4 regions of the Vibrio kasasachensis genome follow, and region 3 is predicted to be linked to each of the others. Evidence: predicted binding sites of a transcription regulator. Region 3 holds the regulator's gene; each other region holds the start of a gene.
The links. Region 3 encodes PurR, which represses purine synthesis genes. Its sites were predicted from a motif close to TNANGNAAACGTTTNCNTNA; they were not measured.

Region 1 (8,364 bases), on a different contig from region 3:
AGCTGCGTGGTCAGTGTGAAGAATTACAGGTACACCGTAAGACTCAGCGATAGCATGTACGTATTTTGCACCCGCTACAGCGCCAAGAATTTGCGCTTCTTGACCTTCAAGTTTTAGACCTTTACCACCAAAGAATCCAGCACCGCCGTTAGAGAACTGCACAACAACAGGCGCTTTAACTTTTGCAGCCGCTTCTAGAACACCGTTGATAGTGTCAGTGTTAACAACATTCACTGCTGGAAGAGCAAACTTATTTTCTTTAGCTACTTCAAAAACTTTTTGTACGTCATCGCCAGAGATTACACCTGGTTTTACGAAATCGAAGATCTTAGACATGGTATGGAGTCCTATTTATCTGTCGTTTTAAAAATTAAAACTTACTAATTTAAAATTTTGCAAACGTTTGCTCACAACTGTCGCCATTCTAACAGAGAATAATGTGACATGCAGCAAACAACAAAGCGGGAGATTTCTCTCCCGCCTTCTATATTCTTACTTCGCGCGTGCTTCTAACATTTCAACCGCTGGAAGCGCTTTACCTTCAACAAACTCAAGGAAAGCACCACCGCCAGTAGAGATATAAGAGACGTCAGCTTTGATACCGAACTTGTCGATAGCGGCTAGCGTGTCACCACCGCCAGCTACAGAGAAACCTGCAGACTCAGCGATTGCTTTAGAGATACCAGCGGTACCCGCTTCGAAGTTTTTGAATTCGAATACGCCAACAGGGCCGTTCCAAAGGATAGTTTTTGCGTTGCTGATGATTTCAGCTAGTACTGCCGTTGAATCTGGACCTAAGTCAAAAATCATGTCGTCATCTTGAACGTCAGCAACGTTCTTGATTTCAGCTTCTGCATTTTCATCAAAAGCTTTTGCACACGCTACGTCAGTTGCAACTGGAATCGCACACTCTTCCATTAGTTTCTTCGCGGTACCAACTAGGTCTGCTTCATATAGAGACTTACCTACATTGTGCCCTTCTGCTGCAATAAATGTATTCGCGATACCACCGCCAACAACCAATTGGTCAGCAATTTTAGATAGAGATTCAAGTACGGTCAGTTTCGTTGAAACTTTAGAACCACCAACGATAGCCACTAGAGGACGCTCTGGGTTGCTCATTGCTTTACCAAGCGCTTCTAGTTCAGCAGCTAGTAGAGGACCAGCACAAGCTACTTCTGCGTGCATACCTACGCCGTGAGTAGATGCTTGTGCACGGTGCGCAGTACCAAATGCATCCATTACGAATATGTCACATAGTGCTGCGTATGCTTTAGATAGTTCTTCTTCGTTTTTCTTCTCGCCTTTATTAAAGCGAACGTTTTCAAGAACAACAAGCTCACCAGCGTTTAGTTCTAGACCGTTTAGGTAGTCTTTCGCTAGTTTAACGTCACAATCTAGTGCGTCATTTAGGTAATTAACTACTGGTTGTAGAGAGAACTCTTCAGCGTATTCACCTTCAGTTGGACGACCAAGATGAGAAGTAACCATCACTTTAGCGCCTGCTTCTAGGCAAAGTTTGATGGTTGGAAGAGATGCGATGATACGTGCATCCGAAGTTACTTTACCGTTTTTTACTGGCACATTTAGGTCAGCACGGATGAATACACGTTTACCTGCTAAATCCAGGTCAGTCATCTTGATTACAGACATGATTTGTCCTCTCAAATATTAAATAAAATTTTGAAAACTCGGCAGCCCTGCCAAGTCTGTGAATTCTTCAAACTGGTTATGAATATGGAGATTTTCTGCATTTATTTCAAGCTTTGAAATAAATTATTTCTCCATATTCATTAGAGGCTCATTATTTTGCTGCCTGCATCGCTAATGCTGTATCAAGCATTCGATTGGCAAAGCCCCATTCGTTATCACACCACACCAACATTTTGACTAATTGACCATTGCTCACTCGTGTCTGAGTACCATCAACAATAGCGCTGTGTGGATCGTGATTGAAGTCCACCGAAACCAGTGGCGCTTCAGTATAGTCAACTATATTACGTAATGTACACTGAGATGCGTTAATAATGGTTTGATTTACGTCATTAACTTTCACATTTGCACTAATTGTGACACTTAAATCCATTGCAGTGACATTTACTGTTGGAACTCTTACAGAAATCGCTTCAAATTTGTTGGAAAATTTCGGGAATATTCTTTCTATTCCGTGATGAAGCTTGGTATCAACTGGAATGATCGATTGGCTAGCTGAACGAGTTCGGCGTAGATCAGGATGGTAAGCATCAATAACTTGTTGATCATTCATCGATGAATGAATGGTGGTGATGGTGCCAGAATCAATACCGAATGCGTCATCAAGTACTTTAATGATCGGAACAATACAGTTTGTCGTGCACGATCCACTAGAGACAATTGTCTGTTCAGCGGTTAGCGTTTCATGGTTAACTCCATAAATAATGGTGTTATCAAGATCATTTTCACCCGGATGAGAGAATAAAACCTTCTTCGCTCCAGCTTCGATATGCGCTAAGCCATCAGCTCGGCAGCCATAAACACCAGTACAATCGAATACGATATCAACATCGAGATCGCGCCACGGCAGTAGATTAATTTCATTTAAATGTAGGATACGTACGGCATCATGCTCGCCATTGTCATGATGAATGTAGAGATGTTCTTGATCGTGGCTAATTCGTTTGCCAAACCGACCATGGGTAGTGTCATATTGAAGTAGATGCGCCATCGCCTCTGCTTGGGCTAATTCATTAACCGCAACTACTTTAATGTCTTGATGCTTACCGCTTTCATAAACAGCACGTAAAACATTGCGACCGATTCGACCAAACCCATTAATCGCTATTTTTAGCATAGTTTCATCGCCTATATTATTATTGTGTAACACGTGACCGATGTTACTCCATCTCCTTTGTATAAGCAGCAAAAGAGTGGCATATCACGCACGCCTCAGCTGTACACTTATGTAATACTTGATGCAACTATCAATTTACACCTGTCACCGTTAATCTGACGTAAAGTACTTGGTGCCTTTTGGCGGTTTTGTTTAACTATTTATCAACCAAAGGAATCGGATATGTTTTCATTTCCAACTTCGTACTTTTGCAATAAATGTCAGGCAGATACCGCACATAGTGAGGTGCTGGTTCGTAAGCCAAGTCGTTACGATACCGACAAGTCAATATTGGGTCGTATTAAGTTACTTATGCACTCTTTTATTAACGGCGGTAACTACTACGACATGGACAGGCGTGTTCAGTGTAAAGTTTGCGGGCAAAAAACGCTGGATAACAAAGGCTGCGAATTAGAGTAGACATAAAAAAACCGAGCTTTTCCGCTCGGTTTTTTACTTTATCGACGATTTATACTTGCATCATTACGCAAGTAATTCGTTGGCTGTATTCAATACGTTTTCAAGCGTGAAGCCAAACATTTCGAATAGTTGATCAGCTGGTGCAGATTCACCAAATGAAGTCATACCGATAATACGACCATCAAAACCAACATACTTGTACCAGAAGTCCGCAATGCCCGCTTCAATTGCAATACGCGCAGTGACGTCTGATGGAAGTACAGATTCACGGTAAGCGGCGTCTTGCTTGTCAAATGCATCGGTAGATGGCATTGAAACAACACGTACTTGCTTGCCTTCAGCGGTAAGCTTGTCAGCCGCTGCAACCGCTAGTTCAATTTCAGAACCGGTCGCAATTAGGATCAACTCAGGCTTGCCTGCGCAGTCTTTTAGGATGTAAGCACCTTTAGCGATGTCAGCTACTTGCTCAGCGCTGCGCTCTTGTTGTGCTAGGTTTTGGCGAGAGAAGATCAGAGCCGTTGGGCCGTCTTTACGCTCAATAGCCAGCTTCCAAGCCACTGCTGATTCAACTTGGTCACATGGACGCCATGTGCTCATGTTTGGCGTTAAGCGTAGCGATGCAACTTGCTCAACAGGTTGGTGTGTTGGACCATCTTCACCCAAACCGATAGAGTCGTGCGTGTACACTTGTATATTCTGAATTTTCATCAGAGCAGCCATGCGCATTGCGTTACGTGCGTATTCCATGAACATTAGGAATGTTGCGCCGTAAGGGACAAAACCACCGTGAAGCGCAATACCGTTCATGATAGCTGTCATGCCGAACTCACGTACACCGTAATGGATGTAGTTACCTGCGAAATCGCTTGCTTCTAGAGACTTAGAACCTGACCACATAGTTAGGTTAGAAGGCGCTAGGTCAGCAGAGCCGCCCATGAATTCAGGAAGCATTTGACCAAATGCTTCTAGTGCATTTTGTGATGCTTTACGCGATGCAATGTTTGCAGGGTTAGCTTGAAGATCAGTAATAATTTGGTTTGCTTTCTCTTCCCACTCAGCCGGAAGTTCACCGTTCAAACGACGCTTAAGCTCAGCCGCCTCAGTAGGGTATGCCGCTGCGTATGCCGAAAACTTATCGTTCCAAGCTGCCTCTTTAACTGCACCAGCTTCTTTTGCATCCCACTGCGCATAAATATCTTCAGGGATAACAAACGCAGGGTGCTCCCAACCTAGGAATTCACGCGCTGCTACGATTTCGTCTGCACCTAAAGGAGCACCGTGACAATCGTGTGAGCCTGATTTGTTTGGCGAACCAAAACCGATGATAGTTTTAGTACAAATCAATGTTGGACGAGGATCTGTTTTTGCCGCTTCAATAGCTGCATTGATTGCGTCAGCATTATGACCGTCTACCGCAGGGATAACATGCCAGCCGTAAGCTTCAAAACGCTTAGGTGTATCATCAGAGAACCAGCCTTCAACGTGACCGTCAATAGAGATACCGTTGTCATCCCAGAACGCAATCAGTTTACCTAAACCCAATGTTCCCGCCAAAGAGCATGCTTCGTGCGAGATACCTTCCATCAAACAACCATCACCCATGAAGACATAAGTGAAGTGGTCGACGATGTCATGATCTTCTTTATTGAACTGAGCCGCGAGTGCTTTTTCAGCCAACGCCATACCAACCGCGTTAGTGATGCCTTGACCTAAAGGACCCGTGGTCGTTTCGATACCCGGTGCATAACCGTACTCTGGGTGACCCGGGGTTTTTGAGTGCAGTTGACGGAAGTTTTTCAGATCGTCAATTGATAACTCGTAACCACTAAGATGAAGCAAAGAGTAAATCAGCATTGAGCCGTGACCGTTAGACAGTACGAAACGGTCACGATCAGCCCACTCTGGGTTTGCTGGGTTGTGGTTTAGGTGAGAGCGCCAAAGAACTTCAGCGATATCGGCCATACCCATTGGTGCGCCTGGGTGTCCAGAGTTAGCTTGTTGAACACCATCCATGCTTAGGGCACGGATTGCATTAGCGAGCTCTTTATTCGAAAGAACGTTACGAGAAGACATGTCTGATCCTGAGTGTAAGTAAGCGAGTTAATATTACGGGAAATAATGGTGAGTATTCTCTCAAAGCACCTAGATCACTGCAAACGTTTTCCAAGCATAAAACACACTATTATTTGCATTTTTCTCGTATGTTTCGCCTAAGTTAGAAGGTTGATACAAGAATGACGCAATCGATTGGTTTCTTGTAATGATAAAAAATAGCTTGTAATTAGAACTGGCGAACTTAAAATAGACGTCTAGATGTAGAAACACCTACAAAGCTTAAGACTATTTTAATACAGGCCATAAACACTGTATCCCTTACAAACATGGAGTCCACATGGCTAAGCACCTATTTACTTCTGAGTCAGTTTCAGAAGGCCATCCAGATAAAATTGCAGACCAAATCTCTGATGCTGTTCTTGATGCGATCTTAGAGCAAGACCCAAAAGCACGTGTAGCATGTGAGACTTACGTGAAGACGGGTATGGTCATGGTAGGTGGTGAAATCACCACTTCAGCATGGGTTGATATCGAAGAGCTGACTCGTGAAACTGTTCGCGAAATTGGTTATGTACACTCAGACATGGGTTTCGATGCAAACTCTTGTGCTGTACTAAACACTATCGGTAAACAGTCTCCAGACATCAACCAAGGCGTTGATAAAGCCGATCCTAAAGAACAAGGCGCTGGTGACCAAGGCATCATGTTTGGTTACGCTTGTAACGAAACTGAAGTGCTAATGCCTGCTCCAATCACTTACTCACACCTCTTAGTTCAACGCCAAGCGGAAGTACGTAAGAACGGTTCACTACCTTGGTTGCGCCCTGATGCAAAATCACAGGTAACATTCCAATACGATCAAGGTAAAATCGTCGGTATTGATGCAGTAGTTCTATCAACTCAACACTGTGACACAATTTCTACGCCAGACCTACGTGAAGCAGTAATGGAAGAGATCATCAAACCTGTTCTTCCTGCTGAATGGTTGAGCAAAGATACTCAATACTTCATCAACCCAACCGGTCGTTTTGTTATCGGTGGTCCAATGGGTGACTGTGGTTTAACTGGTCGTAAAATTATCGTCGATACCTACGGCGGCGCAGCTCGTCACGGTGGCGGTGCGTTCTCTGGTAAAGATCCATCGAAAGTAGACCGTTCTGCAGCATACGCTGCACGTTATGTGGCGAAAAACATCGTCGCTGCTGGTATGGCTGACCGTTGTGAAATTCAACTGTCTTACGCAATCGGTATTGCTGATCCAACCTCAATCATGATTGAAACGTTTGGTACTGAAAAAGTAGCACACAACATCATCATTGAAGCGGTTCGTCAGTTCTTCGACTTGCGTCCATATGGTCTACAAGAAATGCTAAACCTGCTGCAACCGATTTACAAGAAGACAGCGGCTTATGGTCACTTTGGTCGTGAAGAATTCCCTTGGGAAGCGACTGACAAAGCAGCACTACTACGTGAGTTCTCTGGTCTAAAGTAATCGACTGACTCTCTGCTATTTCCAAGCCCTTGCCTATGCGAGGGCTTTTTATATCTGCCTATCACCATTCTCTTCAATCAAAGACTATTCCGAAATAATTTGTAAATTCTCTCATCTACGCCAATAGTTACAATAATGTTAAATATCATTTTGACGTAAAACCTACGATGCGGCTCACGACAATAAGGTGTCCTAAACGTTAGCTCGACATCAACCATAGCCACAAATCGATAGTGGCATCCGTGAGAGACAATCAAGGAGGAGTCATGCCTCGAACCGTGAACCCGTCAGATTTAAAAAGTGAGAAAAGAGAGGTACCCAACCATGAGTACGCTCGAACCTTTCCATGCAACACAGTAAGTATGAGTTCGCCTTTCCATTGGCTCGCTTTAGGGCTTAATGACTTTGTACGTATGCCTATTATCAGTGCCTTTTATGGGCTGTGTTTTATGGCTGCGGCGGTTGGCATCGTATTACTAATTCAATGGCAGGGAACCCATTTAGTAATTATGCCAAGCTTAGTGGTGTATATGTTAATTGGTCCTTTCCTCGCACTCGGTCTCTATGACGCCAGTTGGGAAAGAGAAAGAGGGCGCAGTGCTAGCCTGTTCCATTCGATTAAAGCCATAGGACGAAATTCTAGCTCGCAATGGGCATTCGCAGTGTTACTTGCAGTATGTATGATCTTCTGGATGCGGATTGCCGCACTACTACATGCCCTTTACCCATCAGTGCAAGGCGCCCCATTAGCTGAATTCTTACCATTTCTAGTCATCGGTTCAATGGTCGGTTTTGTACTGGCATGCGCCGTCTTCAGCATCTCAGCTTTCTCAATTCCGCTGATGATGGAGCGACAGGTCGATATTATGACCGCAATCTTTAGCAGCTTTAATGCTGTACGTTCTAACATTCCGGCAATGATTGTTTGGGCAGCAATAATCTGTGGCGGGATTTTAATTGGCTTTGCTACCTACGGAATAGGAATGCTATTTACTATGCCTATTCTTGGCTATGGAACATGGCATGCTTATCACGAAGTGATCAAGAAGAAACATCAGTCTTAACAGCGCCACCACTTCACGTTATTATCACTTCAGCCCAACCACAGTGTTGGGCTTATTTTATTGGAGTGGTTGTGGATCTAGAACTTCGCTATCGAGCCCAGCAAAAAGTGGCTCAATGTATTTTGCAAGCCGAACAGGCATTCACATGTGTTTTCCCTAAGCCATGTATGAGCTTTAAATTACGTGGCAAAGCCGCGGGTAAAGCCTACTTGCAACTCAATGAAATTCGCATTAATCCAGTATTGTTTACTGAGAATTCACAAGCATTTCTCGATGAAGTAATCCCCCATGAAGTCGCTCACTTGATCACTTATCAAGTGTATGGTCGTGTGCGACCACATGGCAAAGAATGGCAAGGCGTAATGGAAGCGGTATTTCATATTCCGGCAAGAACCACACATAGCTTTGCCGTTGATTCGGTGAAAGGGAAAACCTTCGAATACCAATGTCAGTGCACCCTTTAC
Region 2 (8,364 bases), on a different contig from region 3:
CGATACGTTAAGTCGCCCGAAGCACCAAAAATAACGATGCTGCTGTTTTCTGGAATTACCATCATCTTTCCCTTAAAACGAGGTAGTAACTGCGTGCCAAAGATGGCTTTCTTATGTATAAATCTAGGAAAGCAACCCTATCAACGACACCTCAAAATTGATAATCGATGATACCTATATTACTGATAGGTAAAATCGAAGCTCGTTGAGCTATAACTCAATACGGCGCTGTATTGTCTACGACAATTTGATTTACATCAACTGCCTAAAGCGCGATTGCTCAATATGTAACTGGTTTTTTCTGGGATAAATTGAGCATGATATTTTTTATATAACAAAATCAGTTAATTGCCACACATCCAACCTGTTATCATCAAATTAAATTTGAACAGTATTTTCTCGTATGCCCATTAGTATAGAGGGGATACAAGCCTTAAAAAGAACAATTTCGAAACAATTCTGATGGTAAAGAAGGTTCGAAATAGCTAATTATTGCAGTAAACTAGCTGTTCAGCCCAAGGAGTGAACAATGATAAGAAAAGCACTAATTTTAGCGACTCTGTTTGCTAGTCAATCGATGGCGAGTGATTACGATTTAAAATCAGCAATGAAGCAGATGAAGTTGGATTTCAAACACGCGGCAGAAGCTCAAACTGTCGAAGATATGCAACGTGCTATGGTTAGTTTTAATCAACTTATTGATGCTTCGCAGCAAGCGCAATATCCAGATGAAAAACAAGCGTTATATAAAGAAGGGTTTGAGAAGCTTTCCGTTACGATTGACAGCATCAACCAAGAGCTAGATCAAGGTGATTTGCAAGGCGCTAAGCAGCAATTGAAACTTATTGATGACTTGCGTGAAGAATACCACGAAAAGCGTAACCCGAGTATTTGGAGCAAACTGTTTGGCTAAGTGATTTACTGTGCGGGGCACCCGTTATTGATGTGTGCTCTGCAGAGACAGCGGCGCGAATTGTTTTGATGTACCAGATTTGTGAGATAACCCCAGGCACTGTCTTTATATACAGTTATAATGCTTTTAGATTGCAATCGGAGAGCATAATGTTGTTATTTACTCAGCAGGAACTGTATAAATTTATTGTAGAAGCTAAAGCTAATTCATATGTTGCACGTGCGCCAAAATGCTTGTCTTCTCGACAAGGAGCTAATGATATTCAATATCGTAGAGGTCGTTTTCAATATATGGACAGTTACTTTGGTGGCAATGACTTTCTTGGGCAAGAAGTGGTTTATTTTGATGGTGAGCCTATTTGGGCAATGAATTATTACGGTAAGATCCTTAAGCCAACTGTATATGATGGCGAAAAAGCAGGTAATGCAGTTTTGAGTAGCCTGAGTAAGCTCTATGAATCAGGGCATTTTCTGGGGCATTTTGCAAATGAGACAGATTGGGGGACGTATCAGGACACTAATCAAGGTGATGTGTTTTCCTTCACTGGTTATGAATGGATTGAGCTATCTGGATTAAAAGTGTACGAATTACATTATCATGGCGGTCTAATTAAGTCTTAATTATGAATTACGAAGATAAAGTTTTTAACGAAGAAAGTTTTGCGAATCAAGATTTGAGCTATGCCAAGTTTGTTAAGTGCAAATTTTTTAATTGTGATTTCAGCCGTGCACAATTGGTTGAAACTCAGTTTGAACAATGCAGTTTTATTGAGCAAGGCGAGTTGGAAGGGTGTGATTTTCACTATGCGAACTTGCAAGAGGCCAGTTTTAAAAACTGCCAACTTTCAATGAGTCAATTTGTCGGAAGCAACTGCTTTGGCATTGAGTTCCGTCAATGTGATTTGAAAGGAGCTAACTTTTCTCAAGCGCGCTTTGCCAATCAAATTAGCCACAATGTCTATTTCTGCTCTGCCTACATTACTGGGTGCAATTTGTCATATGCAAATTTGGAAAGACAGTGTATTGAAAAATGTGACTTGTTTGAAAATCGTTGGATTGATACCAACTTGCAAGGTACTTCATTGCAAGGTTCTGATCTAAGTAATGGTGAGTTCTCGGCAAATATTTGGGGTGATTTCCGTATTCGAGAATGCGATCTAACCGATTGTGATTTAACTGGGCTTAACCCAATCAAGGTCGATCTCACTGGTGTAAAAATCGCCAGTTGGCAGCAATCGCAATTACTCGAACAGTTGGGTGTAGTAGTTATTTAAGTCTATTTGGTTTTGAATTGTTCTTTTTTATTATATGGTTACACTATTTTGTGACCTGAGTAACATATAAAAGTATTTGGATATCATGCTCATTATTGTGCTGTGATACGCTATTGACGTGGCTAAACTTTCGATTGATAGCAATATCAATCGATTATGTGGTGACAACACCCTTTTACTTTTATCTTTTAAGGACAGAGAATGAAAAGCGTCTTGTTTTTTGATTCAATGCTTACACCGAAAATTGTTACTTTTATCTATTGGTTATTATTGCTGGTTTCACTCGTTGGCGGTGTGGCGACGATGTTCACTGGTTATGGCGCAAGTGCTATCTTCTTTGGCTTGTTGCAAATTATCGGTGGTGCGCTAGGTGCACGTATCTGGTGTGAGTTAATGATCGTTATTTTCAAAATAAACGGCAACTTACAGGCGTTGGTTGATAGAAAATAAGACAATGTACCCAAGTAACCTCAGATGCAGGATTTACTTGGGTATAGCATCCAAGTAGAAGCCTTAATTATATAAGGCTTCTATTCTGATTTTTGTTATTGAGTAAAGAGCGTTAAATACTGTTCATACCCTTCGTTTTTTAGATCTTCTTTGGCTACAAAGCGCATCGCTGCAGAATTCATACAGTAGCGCAATCCAGTTGGTTTAGGTCCATCTTTAAATACATGCCCTAAGTGAGAATCACCAAATCGGCTGCGAACTTCTGTGCGAGGATAAACCATTTTGTAGTCAGTCTGGGTGACAACAAAGTGACTGCTTATGGGTTTAGTGAAGCTTGGCCAACCTGTTCCAGAACGATACTTGTCAGTTGACGAGAACAGTGGTTCACCGGAAACCACATCAACATAAATGCCTTCTGCTTTGTTGTCCCAATATTCGTTGCTAAAAGCTCGTTCCGTACCGTCCTCTTGGGTAACATAATACTGCAGCTCTGTCAGTGTCGCTTTGAGTACGCTATCACTAGGTTTAGAGTATTGTTTGCCTTGCGAAAGCGCTTCTTTATCATCGATCATTTGGCGCAGAGTCAGAGGATTACTATTACGATCATCACCAAAAATCTCATCTAGATAGCTGTCTCTGCCTGAAGCATAACGATAGTATTTATAACGTACAGAGTTACGTTTGTAATAGTCTTGATGGTAATCTTCAGCGACCCAAAACTCGTCAAATGGTCGAAGTTCAGTTTTTAATGGCTGCTTAAACACTCCTAATTGTTCAATATCAATCATGAACTGTTGAGCGATCTGTTGTTGAAATGCGTTGTGATAGAAGATAGCAGGGCGATATTGTGGACCACGGTCGACAAATGAGCCTTTATCATCAGTTGGGTCAATATGGCGGAAAAACTGATCGAGTACCTGCTCGTAACTTACTTGTTCAGGGTCGAAAGTGACTTGAATTACTTCGATATGTTCAGTTTTACCCGAGGAAACCTGCTTGTAAGTCGGGCTCTTAAGTTGCCCCCCCGCATAACCTGACACAACATCAATCACGCCGGGCAATTTTTCCAAATCTGATTCGGTACACCAGAAGCACCCACCGGCTAGAGTGGCTAATTCTTGCTTGCCATTTGACGGTACGTTATTTGATGAGCTATCTGCAACACCAAAAAAGGAAGCGGCGATAAGCAGCAGAGCAGATAGGGGTAGTAACAGCGATATCTTCAGTTTCATACCAACCTCATAGTTTGTTCATTCTTTTAGACAGGAACGAGTGCAGACCGGAAAAATTTCATCTTAATGTTAATATATTGCTTAATATTATATTTAAACTGATTTACAGGTTAACAAAGGATTGGAGAGAGTTATGGGAAATGATATTACCGGAACTTGCATGTGTGGAGCTTGCCAGTTTGAAGTAAAGGATGACTTTAAGCGATTTTACTTTTGCCATTGTAAGCAGTGCCAAAAATTAACCAGTAGTTCTCATGCTGCCAATTTGTTTGCGTTGCCAGAGAACCTTAAGTGGGTAAAAGGTGAAGATCAAACTATCCTTTATCACCATCCTACAAGGTTATTTACTCGGCGGTTTTGTAAGTATTGTGGTTCGGGGTTACCTGTGTTGACCAAAAATGGCAAATTTATGCTGGTACCGGCAGGGGCGTTGGAATCGGAACCTAGCCGTACGGTGGATGCGCGTATTTTTATTGAAGAGCAGGCACAATGGCATAAATTAGGGCTTGAGCAAGCTTGCTGTAATGGGTTTCCAAGCTGATGCGTGGGTGTTTGTGATTGAGAAGATTAAGAAAACGAGCTCGAAAGAGCCCGTCTTCAATGAGCCTGAATTATTACGTTAGCTTAAGCCGATGATATTGCCGTCATCATCGAGATCTAAGTTCATAAATGCCGGTTTTTCAGGTAAACCAGGCATTGTCATTACATTGCCGCAAAGAGCATAGATGAACCCTGCGCCGGCACATAATTTTAGCTCACGAATGGGTACATTAAAATGGCTCGGTGCCCCTTTAATATTGCCATCAGTTGAGATGGAAAGTGGCGTTTTAGCCAAACAGACCGCCAAGTTGTCAAAACCTTGTGTTTGATACTGTTCCAACTGATGTCGAGCTTGATAGCTAAGAGTGATGCTAGATGCGCCATAGCCGACTTCAGCAACCGCCATCAACTTTTCTTCCGTTGATTGAGAAAATTGGTACAGCGGGGTAAAAGTGCTTTTAGTTTGGCACTGTTTTATCACTTTATTTGCTAGCGCTATAGTGCCATTGCCACCCTTGGCAAAGCCCTCACTAATGGCTACTTCGACTTGATTTGGTAGTGCATTTATCATCTCAAGAAGTTGCGATAGTTCGTGCTCACTGTCTTGAGGAAAACGGTTGATCGCCACTACTGCTGGCACACCATATTTTTCAACGTTTTCAATATGCCACTTCAGGTTAGCAAAACCTGCTTCAAGCGCTTTGTGATCATCTTCGAACAAAGAATCAGGAATGGTTTGGCCCGGTTTTAGATCATAAAGTCCTGAATTGGCTTTCAAACCTCTTAGTGTTGCGACAATCACAGCGCAGTCAGGTGCTTTACCCGAAATTTGAGCCTTAATGTTGCAGGCCTTTTCGAAACCCATATCCGAACCAAACCCACCTTCGGTGACGGTGAAATCGGCTAAACGGGTGGCGATATTATCGGCAATTATTGAAGAGTTACCGTGGGCGATATTAGCAAAAGGGCCTGCATGGATGAGCGTAGGAACACCTTCAAGAGTTTGCATTAAAGTCGGCTCAATGGCGTCGCGCATACTCACAGCCATGGCGCCAGCCACTTGAAGATCTTCAGTTGTAATGGGCTCATCATTTAATGAGTAAGCCACCACAATTCGACCAATACGCTGACGCAGATCCTTCAAATCAGAGGATAAAGCGAGAATTGCCATTAACTCTGATGCTGCTGAAATATCGAAGCCATCTTTGCGCTCGTAGCCGTTGATATCTTTGTTGAGTTCATTGTTACCCACAGTGACCATACGGAGTGCGCGGTCGTTATGATCCATTACCCGTTTCCACACTACGCGCTTAGGGTTTATTTTAAGGGATTTTAAACCGCTGCGAGCTTCGAAATTGTCATAGCCATTACGCTGTTCGTGATATATACGCGCATCAATAGCTGCGGCGGCAAGGTTGTGGGCGGCAGTTACGGCGTGTATATCGCCAGTTAAGTGGAGATTCAGCTCTTCCATTGGCGCGACTTGTGAGTGCCCACCGCCTGCAGCTCCCCCTTTTACACCGAATACCGGTCCCATTGATGGCTGACGAATACAAGCCATAACAGAGTGATTAAGTTTAGCGATGCCTTGAGCCAAACTGACGGTAGTTACGGTTTTACCTTCGCCCAGTGGCGTTGGTGTTATAGCGGTGACAACAATCAATTTACCTGTCGGTTGATCATTAAGGCGTTTTAGGCAAGTAAGAGAAACTTTAGCTTTGTACTTTCCTTGGCTATGAAATTCATCGTGCAATAAGCCAGCACGAGTTGCAATGTCACTAATTGGTGACAGTTTTGTGGTTCGACAAATATCAATATCCGATAGCATAAAACCCTCAATTATGCGGAAAAAATGGACACGTAAACGTTTGCGTAAGGATAATAGCGGCAAAATGTGCTTTGTAAAGGAATAGTTGTTAGCACGTCGTCTAGCGCGGGGTATTTTAGCTCACTGTTGCTGGTAGAAGAAAGGAAGAAATCAAATGAAGACAGATATAACAAAAGCCCCGAAAAGGGGCTTTGAAAAACGAAGTGACGAGTAAAACGAGTTTACCACTCATCGTCGGGGAAAATTTTTCCCTCTGGCGCGTAAGGATCATCGTCAAAAGGGTGCTCCGTTTTTGTACGTAGCATTTCTAACTGATGCTCTAGCATGTTGATTGCGTCGTAATCGCCTTCTGAACATGCTACGTACATTTGCTGTTCAAGCGTCCGAATCGTATCTTTGCTACTCATACACACCTCCTCAAACAGATAGATGAATTGAAGGTATTTTTCAATTCTCATACCTACCGCTTTTTAGGTGTAGTATGTGATTAGATGAAAAGCAAGAATGGATCAAACGATGCCTATACGCCTCAAGTTGCCCCCTTTAGTGTTAGCCCAATGAGCATTTCCTGAGTTAGATTTTAGGGTTATAAAGATCGTTGTTGGTCTAAATGTCGGACAAAAAATCCATTTGTTGAGTTTTAAATGGCTACTTGAATTTGTTATATCCCCCCTAGTTATTAGCAATAAGTACTGTATCCATACATGATGGCTAGGTATTATTGTTCTACTAATTGTATTGGGGTTTCAAAATGGCGAAGGCTACGGCGGAAGAAGCAGCAAAAACTAGACAAAAAATTATAGATACAGCGCTAGATATTACGCTTAATGAAGGTTTTGAACACGTTACACTTGGTACGTTAGCGAAACGTATTGGCATGTCACGCTCGGGCATTAATTGCCACTTTCCTAGAAAAGAGCATATAGCTGAAGTGCTAAAACCGATCATTGTTAAAACACTGATTGAGAATTTGGACTTTGGATCGTGTTCGGATTTTTATGAATCTTGGGTGAATGCGATTGACCACGATCCACACTTTGTTGCTGCTGTTCGAGCGTTAGGTCCTATTGTCCCTGTTGGCGATGGTTTTGGTGGTTTGCAAAATCGTATTCAATGTACGGATAACGACCTTGTCAAGCAGACAATTTACAAAGCAATTGGATACTCGGTGGTGCATATCGCCGAACAAATGAGCCGCAAAGAACTGTCGATAATAAAGTGATGCGCTAGTGTGTTACCAATATCGGCTGAGCTAGCACTCGCTCACAAGCTGATCTTAGAACTAATTTGAAAGAAAACACTCCCCCCTATTAAAGGGGGGGGGGGCTTATGGGGAAAGCCAAATTGAATTACTAAAGAAAAGAGATCACACTTTCTCTAAAAGGAAATTGATGATTTTTTCATCCGCTTCAATAGCGTCAGGGCAATGGCCGTATTCTTCTGATATGTAAACTTCGCCTTTAGTTGATAGCGCGGCAGTCTTCTTTACATCCTCTGGCATCGCAATGGGGTCTTTTTTGGTATTTATCGCCAGTAATGGTGTTTCAATACGAGTTTTACCATCAAATAACCCTTTGTTTTTCAAAGAAAGTCGTGGTCCGATTATTTTAAAGTATTCCATATCGCCGATATCGCCACCGATACGAGCAATGAAGGAATCCGCTGACATTTTCGGAATATACTTCAAGGTTTCTGGGTTGCCTATTGGTCCATCAACAAGAGCACATCGAGCAACGATTGCTTTTAATTGATTTTGCTTAAGGGCAAAGTCCATTAGCGCTGGGCCCACACCAGATGAACCTAACACTCCAATTCGGTTGGAATCGACGAGTTTGTTGTTTGATAAGAAGTTGAACGCAGCATCGTGGGATGCACTTTCGTTACCAATTTCGACGTGATTTCGGTAGTCTAGTCCTGCTCCCGGCATGTCAAATGTCAGTACCACGTAACCTTCGTTGAGTAGCGGGGTAATTGATTTACGATGCTCTATTAACGTCTTGTCTACGCCACCAGACCACATAATGGCAGGGGCTTGCGCTTTCTTTTGTTTTGGAATGTGTAACAAGCCAGGTACGCTTCTGCCATCTTCTCGCATCATGTCGACTTTAACGACTTCAATACCATGTAA
Region 3 (8,364 bases):
GTAGTGCAAATGAAATGAGTACAGAAGGTGAAACGATACCGGATAGGCTGTCAATTTGTGCCAATTGTGTACCTGCATTGAGGTAAACCGCCGTACCAGGCAGCATGCCAATTTGGCTGACAAGATAAAACCGCGCTGTTGATATTGGCGTTAGCCCCATTAATAGATTGATTAAGAAGAATGGGAATACAGGAATAAGGCGTAACGAAAATAGATAGAATGCGCCATCTTTTGCAACGCCTTGGTTTATCGAGTTCAACTTATCACCAAATTTGCTTTGTACCCAATCACGAAGTAGGAAACGGCTGCTTAGGAAAGCAATTGTTGCACCTAATGTACTAGCAAATGAAACGAGCAGTAGGCTGCTCCAAAAACCAAATAGAGCAGCGCCAAGTAAGGTGACAACCGCCGCGCCAGGAATAGAAAATGCGGCGATTGCAACATAGGCAAAAAAGTAGCTCAGGGCTGCGAGTACGAAGTTCTGTTCGATAAATGCACTCAGTGCAGCTTGTTGGGCTTTGGCATTAGTCAGCGTAAGTTGATCACCAAATTGCGTGATCAGCAGGGCAATTAACGCGACGAGAAATACTCCGATAACAAGCTTCTTATTCATTTTTTTCTCCTGAACTTGATGTTCATTTACTATCTTGTTGAATAAGAACCGTAAAGCCAACGAAAACTTTCAAAAAAAAACCAGCGATTATCGCTGGCTTAGAGTTTAGTTATGCAACCTTGAAAGTAATTCATCCCGACGAGATTGCGGAACCACTGACCAGTGTGTTCCTTTTATTGCACCTTCAAGCGACCACAATAGCTCAAGGCTTATTTCACTAACGTGTGACTCTCGAATAGCCTTGTAAGCTTCAAGAGAGCCAGTTTGTTCGAGTTGCTTAACGTTGTCGATACCGACTTTCTTAAGCATTCGTTCTGTCGCCAGTCGTAAATTGGGTAAATCCTTGATGCGAGTTGGTTTGGCTTCAGCTTGAGTAGACTTTTCGCTTTGTGCTTTAACAAGCGCTTCACGAGCAACTTGCAGTGTTTGGTCACAATCGTCCTGCCATTCTTCACTTAAAGCAAAGTATTTGGTCACAACAGGGAACCCACGCTTGTGATACACGTACGGCTCTAGACCTTGTTGTTTAAACTGCTTAGTGAGTGTGTTGTCGGCACGAATATGAAGTTTGTCGTGTACAACTAGCGCAAACATTGTTTCGTCTGCGAAGATCCCAAACCCACCAAACATAGAGCGAGATTTAATACGACCTAGTGGCTGAAATAGCCTCATTGAGTCTTTAAGTATTGGTTTATCCATTCAGTACTTTCTCGGTGTATGTGTATAATAATACGCCACCAAATCAGGTCCGAGAGAATAGCAGCTAATGCAGAAATCAGGAGAGTAATCCGTTAACGAGTGCATTTCTACCATCGGTAACCCCGCTGCCATACATAATGTTTAGGCCGGTGGCTTTGCGTCCCATCTTTTCAGAATGGTTTGCCCTGTGCGTGACTTAATTTGCTTTGCTAAAGATTAAGATACTTCGACATAGAAGTATTACAACACTATGAGATATTTGTGATCCTAATGCAAGAATTAAGTTGAATGTGAAAAGCAATAGCTGATGTGATGACCATCAGCTATTGTTATAGGAATCATTAGCTTAGTTTATTTTAGCTACTGTAGAGCGTTCAACGATTTCTGGATGCATTTCAAATATTCGTTTGTCGTGTTCTTTATCTTTAATTCGCTCAAGTAAGATTTCAAACGCATTTTTACCGACACGACGTTTTGGTTGGTGAACTGTAGTTAATGGCGGAGAGAAGTACTCAGCCAGTTCAATGTTATCGTAACCAATGACAGACATATCTTCAGGAACACGGATGCCATTTTGCTGTAGGCGGCTCATTAAACCAAGTGCCATCGTATCATTGAAGCAGAAAATTGCGGTAGGGCGCTTATCCATAGCAACGATTTTGTCCGCAGCTAGCACAGCTGTGTCACATTCGAAGTTGCCTTCTAGAATCCAATCTTCGTCCACGGGTAAGTTAGCTTCTGCCATAGCACGCTTGAAGCCTTGAATACGTTCCTGACATGCAGCTTTCTCAAAGTGACCACTTAAACAGGCAATATCGGTGTGACCATGTTTAATTAGGTACTTCGTTGCGAGGTAACCACCTTCTTCTGAGTTGTCGATGATTTTGTCGGCTTGCGAACTTTCAGGACCCCAATCCATGACCACTTTTGGAATATCTTTGTGACGATTAAGCATCTCACTCAATTCTTCAGTGAAATCTGAACACATAACTAAAATACCATCGACACGCTTTTCAGCCAACATACGGACATAGTCACGTTGTTTCTCGTAGATACCACCGGTATTGCACAGAATTAAGGTATAACCTTGGCGATAACAGTAGCTTTCTACACCATCAATCACTTCAGAAAAGAATAAGTTTGTAGATTGAGTAACCAGCATACCAATGGTGCGCGTGCTGTTACATTTCAAACTACGAGCTACGGCACTAGGAGCGTAGTTTAGCTCTTGTACTGCTTCCATTACACGTTCTTGAGTTGTTTCTGCAACAAAGCGAGTTTTGTTAATTACGTGCGAGACTGTTGTTGTTGAAACGCCCGCGAGACGCGCAACATCTTTTATAGTGGCCATAAGGTGTGATCCTATTTATAGTTGCCACCTAGCTATTCACATTCTTGAATAAATTGGCAGGAAGTATTAGAAATACAAAAACCGCTTTTTTACAGCGGTTTGCACTTGATTCATATTTTTTATCGTTTTCGGTTACGATTTTAGACCGCATCGTCGCCAGTAGCAAACGAAAACCTTTTCCCATCAAACGGAAGTCGGATTTTAGTCGGCTTCACCAACAAGATAGTCGCAATCAAGGTTTAGGAATGCAACCAGAAGCGATACAACCGCAGAGTAGAAGCCAAACGAGTCTAAACTTTGGCTCTTTGCTGAGAATTTTGGTACCCAGTTAAGAATATGTTGACGAATAAAGGATTCTTGTTCGATGAGCGCATCATTTAAATGACGCTCCTGCTCAAGTTCATTTGAGCGAATAATCATATTACCTAAGAGGTCGAGTTCGATGGCAATATGGTCAGCAGGTTCATTCATCTCTTTATTGATCGCAACACCGTGTTGAATGAGCAGTGCTTCCATCTCTATCGCGGGTTCATCATGTAATAGACCGCTCTTACCCACATACATAGAGGCATAAGGTAATGCTGATTCCTTGTCTGACTTTAAAAATAAGTCACAAAAATCAGCGGCAAGTTCAAGTTGTCCATCCTCGCGATCGATCTGACGATTTAGCGCGTCAACAAGTCGATCAATTGCGGGTTTTAGTGTTGGGTTTTCACCAAGACCAGCTAGGAAGCTGCGAATTTCAGGGCTTTGATATTGAACTAGTTCTGCCTCTGTAAGCTCTTTGGCAAACAAACTAGAAAACCACCAGTAAATTTCTGCACGCTTTTCATTAAAAGCTTTTAGTTCTTGCATCTGATAATGCTCCAAGTTTTCGTACTGTTAGTATTTTAGCGAAGAAAAATGAATAGCGATAACGCATGTTGTGACTAAATGGGTCAAAAAATGGCAAAATGTTAACAACTAAGCTAGGTTTGTTTTGAATCAATAAAAAATCATCTTTCTTGAGTTTAATATAACAAAGACTAGAAATGTTACGACTTATGAATAGAATACAGTTGAAATTAATTCCTAATGTAAATTAAGTGGTTTAGATGAGCTATCACGTATTAGTTGTAGAAGATGATGCGGTCACTCGCAGTAAGCTAGTTGGCTACTTTCAAAATGAAGGTTACACCGTCAGCGAAGCCGAAAGCGGAGAGCAAGTGCGCAGCATGCTACAAAATCATTCGATCGACTTGGTTATGTTAGACATCAATCTTCCTGGTGAAGATGGTTTGATGTTAACACGAGAACTACGAAGTCAATCGGACATTGGAATTATCCTGGTAACAGGACGCACGGATAGCATTGATAAAATTGTTGGTCTAGAAATGGGCGCAGACGATTATGTGACAAAACCGTTCGAACTTCGCGAACTACTAGTGCGCGTGAAAAACTTGCTGTGGCGTATTTCTGCAGCCCGCAACGCAGGCACTATCGCTGACCAAAAAAATGACACCAATGTTGTCCGTTTTGGTGAGTGGATGTTTGACATTCAACGTCGAGCACTGAGTCGTAATAACGAGCCAGTTAAATTAACCAAAGCAGAATATGAGTTGTTGGTAGCACTATCTTCGTACCCGAATCAAGTTCTTAGTCGCGAACGTATTTTGAACATGATTAGCCATCGAGTAGATGCGCCAAATGACCGTACTATTGATGTTTTGATTCGTCGCATGCGTGCTAAAATGGAGTTTGATCCGAAGAACCCGCAAATTTTTGTGACGGTTCACGGTGAAGGGTATATGTTTGCTGGTGACTAATACATCACTCTGTATTAATAAAAAAACCGAAGCTTAAGCTTCGGTTTTTTTATGTCTCTAATCGAGGACTACACTTTACTTTGTGAAGCTTCGATACTCTTCTCTTCGTAATCTGAAGCCCAGTTGCGTAAGCTTTGCCAAATTCGTCCAAGCGTCTCATGCCAGTAGCGCTCAGTTTGTTCCAGATAAATCGCTTTTGGCGTGTATTTACTCCAGAACTGATTGATTTGGTCCTGTGCTAGATAGTTAGTTGGAGCCGGGTAAGGCTCTAATCCTGCCGAGTGAAACTCGTTCAGAGCACGTTTCATATGGCTAGCTGAAGTCACCAATACGACTTCTTTACGTTTTACGAACGCGGCCGCTTGGCGCGCTTCTTCCCATGTGTCTTTGGCGGTTTCCAATAAGATGATGTCCGATTTTGATACGCCAAGTGCTAACGCTACTTTTGCCATCATACGCGCATTGCTTACATCAGTACCGCCGGCATAGCCGGATAAAATGAGCTTTGAACCTGGGTAGATACGCATAATACGAATTCCCTCAGACAAGCGCATCAATGCGGTGCGACTTAACTCCGAAGTCGGTGGGATCTGATCATCCACCACATGCCCACTGCCTAATACCATAACGTAGTCGATGGATTTATCGACGGGCAAAAAAGCGGTGTATTGGCGTTCTAGTGGCATTAATAGACGGGAGGAAAGTGGTTGGAAAGAGATAAGGAAGATGCCAATAAAGGAAAAGAGCACCACAAAACAGCCGGTCTTCTGTTTCCTAGTAAACATAATTAACATTAAGCCCAAAAAGCCTATGATCAGCAGCGCTGGTAAAGGCATGAGCAAAGAAGAGAAGACTTTTTTCAGCTCAAACATACTTAAATAGTCCGAAAAAACACCAGTTGATTATAAATTAAGAGAATCCCTCTTTATATCTGCCTTTCTTGTGACAGAATAGCAGCACGATTAGACATGATAACTCAAGCCGCCGTGACTGAAGACCGTAATTTCGACGATATTGCCCACAAATTTGCAAAAAACATTTATGGTTCTGACAAAGGTGAGATTCGCCAAGTAATTGTTTGGCAAGATCTTGAACAAGCTCTCGCCATGCTACAGAGTGACCAACGTTGCCTAGAAGTACTTGATGCTGGCGGTGGTCTTGCACAAGTGTCGCAAAAAATAGCCAAGCTCGGACATCAAGTTGCGTTATGTGACCTATCTTCTGAAATGCTGCAGTTGGCAAAACAGGATATTGAAACTAATGGTCTGCTTGACAACTATCGCTTGATTCACTCTCCCGTGCAGGAGATTGCCAATCATATGGAAACTGCTGTGGATTTGGTTATGTTCCATGCAGTGATGGAGTGGTTAGTTGATCCTAAGGCGGCATTGGAAACAGTGTTAGATCAAGTAAAACCGGGTGGTATTGCCTCGGTGATGTTTTATAACCAGCATGGGTTAGTTTATAAAAATGTCGTATGTGGCAACCTTCCTCATGTGTTGAAGGGCATGCCTCACCGCAAACGTTTTAAGCTACAACCGCAAAAAGGTTTAGTCCCCGAAGACGTGTATAAGTGGATTGAAAACGCAGGCTATGAGATCTGCGGTAAATCTGGCATTCGCTGTTTCAGTGATTACATTGGTAATCAATTGTATATGGGCGACTATCAGTTTGAAGATGTATTGGCACTTGAAGAAAAATTTTGTCGTCAAGAGCCTTACCTCTCATTAGGTCGATACATTCATGTATGGGCAAAAAAGAAAGATAAATAGGAATAACAATGAGTGAGATGACTCTCAACGTTGCTGAGCAACCTATCGACGAATTGGTTGGTTGGGTAAAGCAGCACGATTTCTCATTGAATCTAACCAGCGAAAGACTAGCTTTTCTTATCGCAATTGCGGTATTAAGCAATGAAAGATTTGATGAAGAATTGGGTGAAGGTGAGCTCCATGATGCGTTTACCATCGTCACTCGATTATTTGAAGATACCGGCGAAGCGTCGGCATTTCGTGCCAACAACGCGATAAACGAGATGGTGAAACAGCGTCTAATTAGCCGCTTTGCCAGTGAAGTGACAGATGGTGCAAGTATTTACCGTTTGTCACCTTTAGCGATTGGCATTACAGATTATTACGTCCGTCACCGTGAATTTTCTAAGCTTAAACTATCGATTCAACTATCGATGGTCGCAGATGAGATGGCGAAAGCTATTGAAGCGGCGCAAAAGGGTGGCACACCAGGACACTGGAAAAAGAATGTATATGGGGTACTAAAATACTCAGTTGGTGAGATCTTCGATCAGATCGATCTCAACCAGCGCGTAATGGATGAACAGCAACAGACGGTAAAAACCCAAATTGCAGAACTGTTAAACAAAGATTGGCGTGAAGCAATTAATAACTGTGAAGCACTTCTTTCAGAAACATCCACGACGTTGCGCGAGCTGCAAGATACTTTGCAAGCGGCAGGTGACGAGCTGCAAACCCAAATTCTTGATATTCAAGAGTTGGTGTACGGTGATGATGAACTTGAGTTCATTGAAGAAACTTTGTTTGGGCTCCAGATGAAGCTAGACCGAATCACTCGTTGGGGTCAACAAGCGATTGACCTTTGGATTGGTTATGACAGGCATGTGCACAAGTTCATCCGTACCGCGATCGATATGGATAAGAACCGTGCCTTTAGCACGCGTCTGCGTCAATCAATGAAAGACTACTTCGATATGCCTTGGCATCTCACGTACGCTGATGCAGAGCGTTTGAATGACCTGCGTGATGAAGCACTTGTGCTGCGTGATGATGAGGTAACGGGTCATGTCCCAACAGAAGTGGTGTATGAAGAATTTCAACAAGTCAATGATGAGCTGTCAGAGCGCATTGGAGAAATGCTTAAGGTTCATAAGCAACAAGGTACTCCAATCGATCTCGGTATGGTGTTGCGTGATTATCTAATGCAGCATCCACGGACTCATCATTTTGATTTAGCCCGAATCGTAGTCGATCAAGCAGTGAAATTAGGTTATTCCGAATTGGATTACCACGCAGTGCAGCCAGACTGGCAAGCGATTAATGAATTTGGTGCAAAGGTACAAGCAAATGTCATCGACAGATACTAACGAATATATGTCAGAAAATCTGGCAAAAGCAATCTCTAACCCTTTGTTTCCAGCGCTAGATAGTATGTTGCGAGCAGGGCGTCATGTCTCCAGTGAAGACTTGGATAACCACGCATTACTGGCGGATTTTGAAACAGAACTGGCGTTATTTTACCAGCGTTACAACACAGAATTAGTCAAAGCACCGGAAGGTTTTTTCTATCTTCGTCCACGTTCGACGTCTTTAATTGGTCGTAGCGTGTTGTCTGAATTGGACATGTTAGTAGGTAAAGTGCTGTGTTTTCTTTACCTAAGCCCAGAACGCTTAGCGCATGAAGGTATTTTTACCAATCAAGAGCTTTATGAAGAACTCATCCAGTTAACAGATGAAACCAAGCTAATGAAATTGGTGACCAATCGTGCTATCGGCTCAGATCTTGATAAAGAAAAATTGTTTGAGAAAGTACGTACCTCACTGCGTCGTTTGCGTCGTCTTGGGATGATCATCAATATTGGTGAAACGGGTAAATTCCGCATTAGCGAAGCGGTATTCCGCTTTGGTGCTGACGTGCGCGTCGGTGATGATGTCCGTGAAGCGCAATTGCGCTTGATCCGTGATGGTGAAGCCGTAGTGCACACTAAAGAGCCGAGCCAAGGCAGCTTACTAAATGACGATGAACAGCAAGAACAAGAGCACGACGAAATTGAGGGCGAAGCATGATTGAACGTGGTAAATACCAATCGCTGACCATGATTAACTGGAACGGCTTCTTTGCTCGTACTTTTGATATTGATGGTC
Region 4 (8,364 bases), on a different contig from region 3:
TCTCCACAACTGAGAACTCGACAGCCGATTGTGGCATTTGGTAACGATAGCCTAACGTGACTTCGGTAGCGATCTTAGCAAAATCATCATTCGCCGTAGAAATGCCTTCATAAAACCCGACCTGTCCGATGAGGTAATGGTTTTGATACCATTGATAACGATAACTCGCGCCGACAAACCAGTTGTTTGACACGTAGGGCATTTGGATAAAATTGCTTGGAGTGTCCCGAAAAGTTTGGCTGGCAGTAAGGTCAAAGCCATGATTGCCATTAAGGTAACCGTAATTGAGCTGCAATCCTTGCTCCCAATCGCTGTGAGCAAAAAAACCGTGTCCAATATCACTGTAATATAAGCTTAGACCGAACGATAAACCGTGTCGTTCAATTTGATAGAGTTGATATTGCAGATAACTGTATAAACCTTGGCTCAGCATTTCGCCGCGGAAATCTCGTTGATTAATATCATAACCTGGTATGTCGATAACATAACGATCATTCTCAACCAAATCTCGACCATTTTGGTCAATGGAAAACCAGTCGTGAAAGGCAATAGTCAGCGAGTCGAGGCTATTATTGCCGGCGTAATTCCAGCGATAACCTAGCTCAAATTGCCAAGAAGAGTTTAGCTGCCATTTACCACCAAGCTGTAACTGGTTTTGGTAGTAATCGAGTTCGTAGAGACCATTTTTAGCCCAAATACTGGCAGCCGTTAATGAGGCGGAAAGTTCGACATTGTTTTCCGGAATTGAAAAGCCAGAGCGTAGTTGTGGTGCGAGACCGTTAGTGATGAAGGGTGATTGTGCGTAAGTTTGTAACGGTCCATAGTTGGTCGATTGCGGCGGTGCCGCGTGTACGGTCAGTGCGGTTATTAAAGGCGCGCCCGCCAATAAAATAGTCTTATTCATATCACATTTCTTCTAGTTATTCTTGATAAGACTATAGTTTAGAAATTAAAGGTTAGAGAAATAAATACAAATAAAAACAGGCTGATAATTCAGCCTGTTTGTAGTTAAGCGGCACTTAAGTTGGTGGTAATGTAGGGTTGCCAAGCGTCTTGGTAAAGTTGGCGTGATTGACGACGCATGTTTTCGATTTGCGCAGTTTCAAATTCATTTTGTATGCGTTTTTCAGTATCAGCATGGCGTTCAATGCGCTGAATTCTTTCATATAAAGCATGTTCAGGACCCGATTTAACATCAGCAATTGCTTTTAAATGCAGTTGCACTTCCGCTACTAAATTAGTTTTAGGTAGCTTAACTAACAGGTTTAGATCGCGATAGCCTGAAGCGGCTGGTTTTTTAAAGCGGTTTTTTACTTTTACGATGGTCGTTTCGCGATCGAGTACTTCATAAACCTCCATTAGACTTGCTACATCGTCTGCAACAATAGTTGCTCGTGCTAAATCAGTAATACGGTTTACTTGGTTGTCCAGTTCAAGGGCAATTTTTTCTTGCGCACGGTGAGAGGATTTCACGCCTGCAAAATAGGCATTAGTGCGGGTGAGAAGAGCTGTACTTTTACAGATAGTCTCTAGCTCATATTGAGCTTGGTGCGCTTTACTATAAAGCACATCGAAATCTGAATAGGGCTGAAGCGGGGTCGTATCAGTGGATGAAATACCGTACAAGCCACTTAAATTGTGCTTGAAGGCTTTTGAGCACACTTGATCTTGGTTTGCACTTCGGTTGCCATCGCTATTTGGCGCAGGCATTGGCATTGCGGCAAAAGCTGGAGAACGGCTTAGCATTAAAAGCATAAGTGCCGTAGTGCGTAGGAATAAGCTCATTCACTCTCCTCAGGATTGTCGTTGTTTAGAAAAAGGGGAACTAGAAGTCATCACACCTAAACAAATCAACTATCTACATTAATCATTGGGGCTGTTTGAGCAAACTCAATCCTATCAAATAGTATTGATGCAAAAGTTTTAACTGGCTCCCATTAGTAATCATTTGGATTGAATCGATCCGAATAAGTTCATCCAGAAAGTGTAAATAAGTATATCGGATTAAACTGAACACAATGTGAATGGTTTGTTTATATTTGCAGTGCTTTTAGATAGTCTTAGCACTCAAAAGTCAGCAGAGACAAGTAACATGAAAGATCCAGAATTTTGGCATAACAAATGGGCATCTAACGTCATCGGTTTTCATTTAGAAGATGTGAATCCGCTTTTGCTTAAATTTTGGCAAAATACTCAACCTTCTTTCAGCGATAAAGTGTTTGTTCCGCTGTGTGGTAAATCGGAAGATTTAGTTTGGTTGGCAACCAAACATGAGGATGTCCAAGGTGTCGAGTTAAGTAACATAGCAGTACGTTCATTCTTTGCGGAGCATTTCTATACCCCAATGGTGATACCTATTAATGGGCAACATGAACTGTTTCAATTTGATGAACTCTCTATCTATGTGGGTGATTACTTTACAGCACCAATTAAACCAGTTGATATTGTGTACGATCGAGCAGCGTTGATCGCGTTACCAGAAGAAATGCGTGACGAGTACGTCGCGCGATTAAAATCTTTGCTCAACCCAGGTGCCCGTATTTTGTTGGTAACCTTAGATTACCCACAGCAAGAAATGGCGGGACCTCCTTTTTCTATTCATGAGCAAGAAGTGCAGCGTCATTTTGGTGAGTACAAAATCACTAAACTCTATTGTGATCAAGCAGATGATACACACCCGAAAATTGCGAAGAAAGGTCTGAGTAGGTTTGCTGAAGAAGTATATTTGATCGAGAGTTGATCGGAAATAGACAATCAAAGACGCTTGCAACGCTATTTGGGTAACAAAGGCTGCAAGCGTTTTTTTAATTGAGATAGGACGAAGTGGCGTTTAGTAAATGACTCTTACTTTATTTGCCGCACTTACCGCATCTTCAATCGCTTGTTCAATCGTACTGCGTTGAGTGATAGCAACGCCAAGTCGACGACGTCCGTCAATATCAGGTTTACCAAATAAACGCAGTTGTGTTTGTGGTGCAGCTAACGCATCGGCAACGCCGTCGTAGCGAATATTATTTGAGGTTCCTTGCCCCAAAATAACCGCAGAAGCACAGTGACCGTATTGAGTGATTTCCGAAATAGGCATGCCAGTAAAGGCGCGAACATGGAGAGCAAATTCAGACATATCTTGCGATAAAAGAGTAATCAACCCAGTATCATGCGGGCGAGGAGAGACTTCATTAAAAATGACAGTGTCACCTTTTACGAATAACTCAACACCAAAAATTCCGTAACCGCCAAGTGCATTGACGACTTTTTCTGAGGCATGTTGCGCTGCTTTAAGTGCTGCATCAGACATCACTTGTGGCTGCCATGATTCACGATAATCGCCGTCTTCTTGGCGATGACCAATAGGCGCACAGAAGTGGACCCCGTCTGAAGCTCTGACAGTTAATTGGGTGATCTCATAGTCGAAATCGATAAAGCCTTCGACAATAACTCGTCCCGCACCCGTTCTTCCGCCTTCTTGAGCGTAGCGCCATGCTTTCTCAACGTCGTCAGCACTTTTGATGACACTTTGTCCTTTACCTGAAGAACTCATAACTGGTTTGCAGACACACGGAATACCCACCGCTTCTACTGCGGAGGTGAAATCTTGATAGGTATCAGCAAAGCGGTAAGGGGATGTGGTTAACGCCAAATCTTCCGCAGCTAGGCGACGAATACCTTCGCGGTTCATGGTGAGTTTGGTTGCGTTAGCGGTTGGCACGACATTGAGCCCTTTGGCTTCAAGCTCTACTAGCTTATCAGTGGCAATCGCTTCGATTTCAGGTACAACGTAATCCGGCTTTTCTAGGGCAATAATCTTTTCTAAGGCATCACCGTCAAGCATGTCCAGTACGTAGCTTCGGTGAGCAACCTGCATAGCTGGTGCATTCTCATAACGATCACATGCGATCACTTCTAAACCTAAACGCTGACATTCTATGGCAACTTCTTTGCCAAGTTCGCCTGAGCCCAATAGAAGAACACGGGTAGAATTTTCACTAGTTGCTGTACCAAACATACCAAACCTTTCGTCTAAAGATATTGAAAACTGTCCAGAATCATACTGGAATAACCACAAAAAGCAAACGTTTGCGCGAGTGTAATCAAAGCTAGATTAATAACAAAAGCTGACATGAAGCACACTTTTTCAACTGTATGATTTGTGAATTAAATATCCTTGATCTAACACCAAATCTATTAAGAACAATCAGTGGATGATAGAAATAGACAATCTCAGGAAGAGTAGTGGCGTAATGCGAGCATATTTAAAATACATCATTCCGGTGGGGATACCGCTGATAATTCTTTTCATGCCATTAAGTGCTTTCCCGTTTGAAGGTATTACTATCCTTCAGCAAAGGGTTATAGCGATTTTCTTACTGGCTGCTTTATGTTGGGTTTTTGAGCCAATTCCTATCTATGCCACATCCGTAGTGATTATCGTCCTTGAACTGCTGATGCTTTCCGACAAAGGGCTTATCTTTTTACGTTTAGACCAAGGTGAAGCACACTTTGGTGAACTGCTTAAATACAACGAGATAATGGCGACGTTTGCTAGCCCAATTATCATGCTTTTCTTAGGTGGTTTCTTTCTTGCGATGGCTGCAACCAAATATCGTTTAGATGTCAACCTAGCTCGTGTATTGCTTAAACCTTTCGGTAATGATCCTAAATATGTGATGTTAGGCTTGATGCTAATCACAGCAACGTTTTCGATGTTTATGTCGAATACTGCAACGACTGCGATGATGCTTTCTATATTAACGCCAGTGATCGCGGTATTTGGTCCTAAAGATCCCGGTCGTGTGGCATTTGCGCTGTGTATTCCGGTTGCGGCTAATATCGGTGGTATCGGTACTCCAATTGGTACACCACCAAATGCGATTGCGCTTAAATACCTAGTTGGGGAAAACTTCATTTCTTTTGGTGAGTGGATGGTGTTTGGCGTGCCATTTGTGATTGTGATGATGGCATTGGCTTGGTTCCTAATTAACGCGCTCTATACTGCGGATCAAAAAAGTATCGATTTATCGATTAAAGGCAAGTTTCTTAAAACACCAAAAGCAATTATGGTTTACATCACTTTTGGTTCAACAATTTTGCTTTGGTTAATGGGCTCAGCCCACGGTATGAACTCTTATACGGTTGCGTTGATCCCAGTAGCGGTATTCTCTCTTACTGGCATCATTAATAGAGAAGATCTAAAAAAGATTTCTTGGGACGTGCTTTGGTTAGTATCCGGTGGTATTGCGTTAGGCCTGGCGCTCGACAAAACAGGACTTGCCAGATTAGTGGTCCACAGTATTCCGTTTGATGAGTATTCGCCATATGTGGTTTTATTTGGTGCAGCATTTCTTTGCTTAATTATGGCGAATTTTATGTCGCATACCGCGACTGCTAACTTATTGATGCCAATTATGGCTGCATTAGGCTCATCAATGACATCGCTTGCTCCATTAGGAGGGGAAGTGACGTTAATTCTAGTGGTTACTTTTGCCGCATCACTGGGTATGTCATTGCCTATCAGTACGCCACCCAATGCGTTGGCACACGCTACGGGTAACGTACAAAGTAGCCAAATGGCACGTGTAGGTGTGATTCTTGGTGTGATTGGTGTTGTATTGAGTTTTGTACTTGTGTGGGTTCTCCACTCTGTAGGACATATTGGATAACGATGTATCAAGCTGATTTAACAAGTCTAATTAGCCGCTATTTTAGCCAACCGGAGCGAACGTTGCTGGTGGAGTCGGGTGCGACGCTCATTGAACAGCACGGCTTCAACGAGCGACTTTACTATGTGTTGGATGGCGAACTTGAGGGTTATGTTTCCGAGAGAGGGGAAAATTCAACCAAAGTTTTCTCAGCCAGCCAAGGAGCATTTATTGGAGTGCATAGTTTTTTTTCAGGCACATCAATGGCGTCGTCAAAAGTGATAGCAAAAACGGACGCCAGATTGGCGTGGATTGATCGTAATATCCCGGCAGTAGAAGAAGCGACATTTGGTCCTTTGACTGCTCAGTTTACACCAGTGATCGTTAATGAGTTGTCGCGTCGGCAGTGGCGTGCTACGCAAGAAGCAATGGCGAAAGAGAAGGCTTTGCGCGAGCTAAATTTGGCTGAGCAAATGACCACCTTGGGGCAACTCGCTGCCGGCATTGCGCATGAACTTAATAATGCGATAGGCGTTGTGAGTAGTAAATCTGAACGTTTAGAACAAATCATTGTAACGCTATTAGAAGAGCTCCACCCTGAAGCGAGCGAGTTTTTTGACCATGGTTTACTCTTCGGACAGAAGAGTTCCTCAAGTGATGCAAGAGTTAGAGCCAAAGAGTTTGAAAAACGTTATGGGTTAGATAAAGCCACGGCGAAAGATTTAGCTCGGGCGCTACCGGGTGAAGCAATATCCGCGCATTGGCTTAAAACCCCCAAAGAAGCGGTGAAATATTGGAAAATGGGGCGAGATCTTCATGATCTTCGTTCTGCATCACAACATACAGTTGGTATTGTGCGATCGGTAAAACAACTGGGGCGATCGGATATTGATACGGTCGAAGAAGTCGATGTGAATGAAAGCATTAACCGCGCTGTGGCACTGTTGCACAGCGATCTACGCCCTGTAGCGGTGAGAGTGCGACCGGGAGAATTACCGTTATTTAAAGGTTCACAAACAGAATTGGTACAGGTTTGGGTTAACATTATTAAGAATGCATGTGACGCAATGATCGAAATGCAATCGCCGAAGATTGAAATAAGAACTCGGCAAAACCGAAATCGAATATTTGTTACCATAATAAATAATGGTCCCGGAATAGAACCTCATACAAGAAGAAGAATTTTCGACCCGAACTTTACCACCAAGAAAGGTGGGTTATCTTTCGGCTTGGGGCTTGGTCTATCCATCGTTCGCCGTATAATTTCTGGTTATGGCGGTAGTATTGCGGTTAAGAGTGATAGCGAGCATACAATATTTAGAATTAAACTACCTATCGAGGATTAACATGGACAAGTTAAATGTAATTTGTGTCGACGACCAGCGAGAGGTTCTGAGCGCGGTATTGCACGATCTTGAACCGTTAGCTGAGTGGTTGAATATAGAAGACTGCGAATCAGCGGACGAGGTGTTAGCACTTATGGATGAGCTTGACTCAGAAGGAGAGTATATTGCTGTACTGGTCTCTGACCACGTTATGCCGGGAAAAACGGGTGTTGAATTGTTAACTGAAGTGAGCCAAGACCGCCGCTTCACACACACTAAAAAAGTGCTGCTTACAGGGCAAGCTACGCATACAGATACAATTCAAGCGATTAATACTGCGGGAATAAATCAATACTTTGAAAAACCATGGCAAGCGGATTTTCTTGTTGAATCGATTACACGTTTAGCTACTGAATATATTTTTGATTCTGGGTTAGATTATACGCCGTACCATGCATTTTTAGATCAGCAGGTTGTGTTAGATCGATTGAGATAATAATACGTATCCACACAATAATTAATTATTATTGATTAATGATCGTACAAATAAAACCCAATATTTAGTGAGGTTATATTGGGTTTTATATATTAGGAGAAAATGCGACGCATTTAAGAAAATTGTGCTTACTCGAATTTAGTTTGTGGCTTAAATATGAACGAAATTAAAGCAATTGCTACATTCAGTAAGGAAATGTCATATCAGGCGTAATATACTACTAGTAGTTTTTGAACGGATACGAAGTTTGTTATTACGATGCAGTACGATCCAAAAAAATCTATAAAAATTGCCATTGATACGTTAAGAACAGGTATGTTCGTTACTGCTATTGAACATAGCAAACGTGTCAATCTTACTAATGCTGGACGTGTATCAAACAATGACGCTATTGAGCAATTGAAGCAAAGTGGAGTGAGGTACGCTTGGGTCGATCAAGAACTGTCAGCGAAAGGATGTATTTTTAAACCAGTCTCTCCGACAATACAAGAAACGCCTCAGCAAGAAGTGAGTGAAATAGCTGATATAAAACCCAAGAAGCAAAGCCGTTTTACTCAGCAAAAACGTGCATCAAAAATTATTCGTGAAGCTAAAGGGTTAGCTCAGAAACTCATCAACCAAACCTTTGAAGGTAAAGTAATACACGTTGATGAAATAGAAGAATGGGCTGACGATGTGATTGACTCTGTGGCGGTTGATTCGGATGCACTACAGTGTGTATCAGCACTTCGCAATAAAGATAAATATTTGCTTGAACATTCAGTTAACGTAGCGTGCTTATTGGTGAGCTTTGGCAAGCATTTAGGCTTGCCTAAAGAAACACTTAAGCAAATGGCTATTGGTGGCATTATTCATGATGTCGGTAAGATTAAAGTTGATGACAAAGTTCTACATAAGCCTGCTC

Region 1: a site for PurR is predicted at 5,525-5,544, ahead of metK (methionine adenosyltransferase). Genes of this name have one in related genera too.
Region 2: a site for PurR is predicted at 6,265-6,284, ahead of L4C38_RS19190 (formate--tetrahydrofolate ligase). Genes of this name have one in related genera too.
Region 4: a site for PurR is predicted at 4,066-4,085, ahead of purT (formate-dependent phosphoribosylglycinamide formyltransferase). Genes of this name have one in related genera too.

The regions. Positions count from the first base shown of each region.
Region 1 covers NZ_JAKJTB010000021.1:56,905-65,268, forward strand. Annotated here, with positions in the region: gene fbaA (class II fructose-bisphosphate aldolase) at 1-336, opposite strand, end outside; gene L4C38_RS17220 (phosphoglycerate kinase) at 493-1,653, opposite strand; gene epd (erythrose-4-phosphate dehydrogenase) at 1,805-2,830, opposite strand; gene L4C38_RS17230 (hypothetical protein) at 3,053-3,289, shown strand; gene tkt (transketolase) at 3,353-5,362, opposite strand; gene metK (methionine adenosyltransferase) at 5,682-6,836, shown strand; gene L4C38_RS17245 (DUF2189 domain-containing protein) at 7,103-7,900, shown strand; gene L4C38_RS17250 (SprT family zinc-dependent metalloprotease) at 7,972-8,364, shown strand, end outside.
Region 2 covers NZ_JAKJTB010000026.1:51,278-59,641, forward strand. Annotated here, with positions in the region: gene zwf (glucose-6-phosphate dehydrogenase) at 1-62, opposite strand, end outside; gene L4C38_RS19160 (cytochrome b562) at 533-913, shown strand; gene L4C38_RS19165 (DUF5680 domain-containing protein) at 1,063-1,533, shown strand; gene L4C38_RS19170 (Qnr family pentapeptide repeat protein) at 1,536-2,186, shown strand; gene L4C38_RS19175 (DUF4282 domain-containing protein) at 2,388-2,636, shown strand; gene msrB (peptide-methionine (R)-S-oxide reductase MsrB) at 2,732-3,868, opposite strand; gene L4C38_RS19185 (GFA family protein) at 4,002-4,409, shown strand; gene L4C38_RS19190 (formate--tetrahydrofolate ligase) at 4,488-6,236, opposite strand; gene L4C38_RS19195 (hypothetical protein) at 6,458-6,643, opposite strand; gene L4C38_RS19200 (TetR/AcrR family transcriptional regulator) at 6,988-7,458, shown strand; gene L4C38_RS19205 (alpha/beta hydrolase) at 7,603-8,364, opposite strand, start outside.
Region 3 covers NZ_JAKJTB010000015.1:101,467-109,830, forward strand. Annotated here, with positions in the region: gene L4C38_RS13220 (TVP38/TMEM64 family protein) at 1-613, opposite strand, end outside; gene L4C38_RS13225 (TfoX/Sxy family DNA transformation protein) at 719-1,312, opposite strand; cyclic di-GMP riboswitch class I at 1,425-1,507, opposite strand; gene purR (HTH-type transcriptional repressor PurR) at 1,659-2,663, opposite strand; gene torD (molecular chaperone TorD) at 2,865-3,518, opposite strand; gene torR (two-component system response regulator TorR) at 3,758-4,468, shown strand; gene elyC (envelope biogenesis factor ElyC) at 4,537-5,340, opposite strand; gene cmoM (tRNA uridine 5-oxyacetic acid(34) methyltransferase CmoM) at 5,455-6,240, shown strand; gene mukF (chromosome partition protein MukF) at 6,249-7,586, shown strand; gene mukE (chromosome partition protein MukE) at 7,567-8,286, shown strand; gene mukB (chromosome partition protein MukB) at 8,283-8,364, shown strand, end outside.
Region 4 covers NZ_JAKJTB010000012.1:11,874-20,237, forward strand. Annotated here, with positions in the region: gene L4C38_RS08870 (DUF3187 family protein) at 1-904, opposite strand, end outside; gene L4C38_RS08875 (nucleotidyltransferase family protein) at 1,009-1,785, opposite strand; gene L4C38_RS08880 (thiopurine S-methyltransferase) at 2,093-2,740, shown strand; gene purT (formate-dependent phosphoribosylglycinamide formyltransferase) at 2,831-4,006, opposite strand; gene L4C38_RS08890 (SLC13 family permease) at 4,242-5,660, shown strand; gene L4C38_RS08895 (ATP-binding protein) at 5,663-6,985, shown strand; gene L4C38_RS08900 (response regulator) at 6,987-7,460, shown strand; gene L4C38_RS08905 (cyclic di-GMP phosphodiesterase) at 7,719-8,364, shown strand, end outside.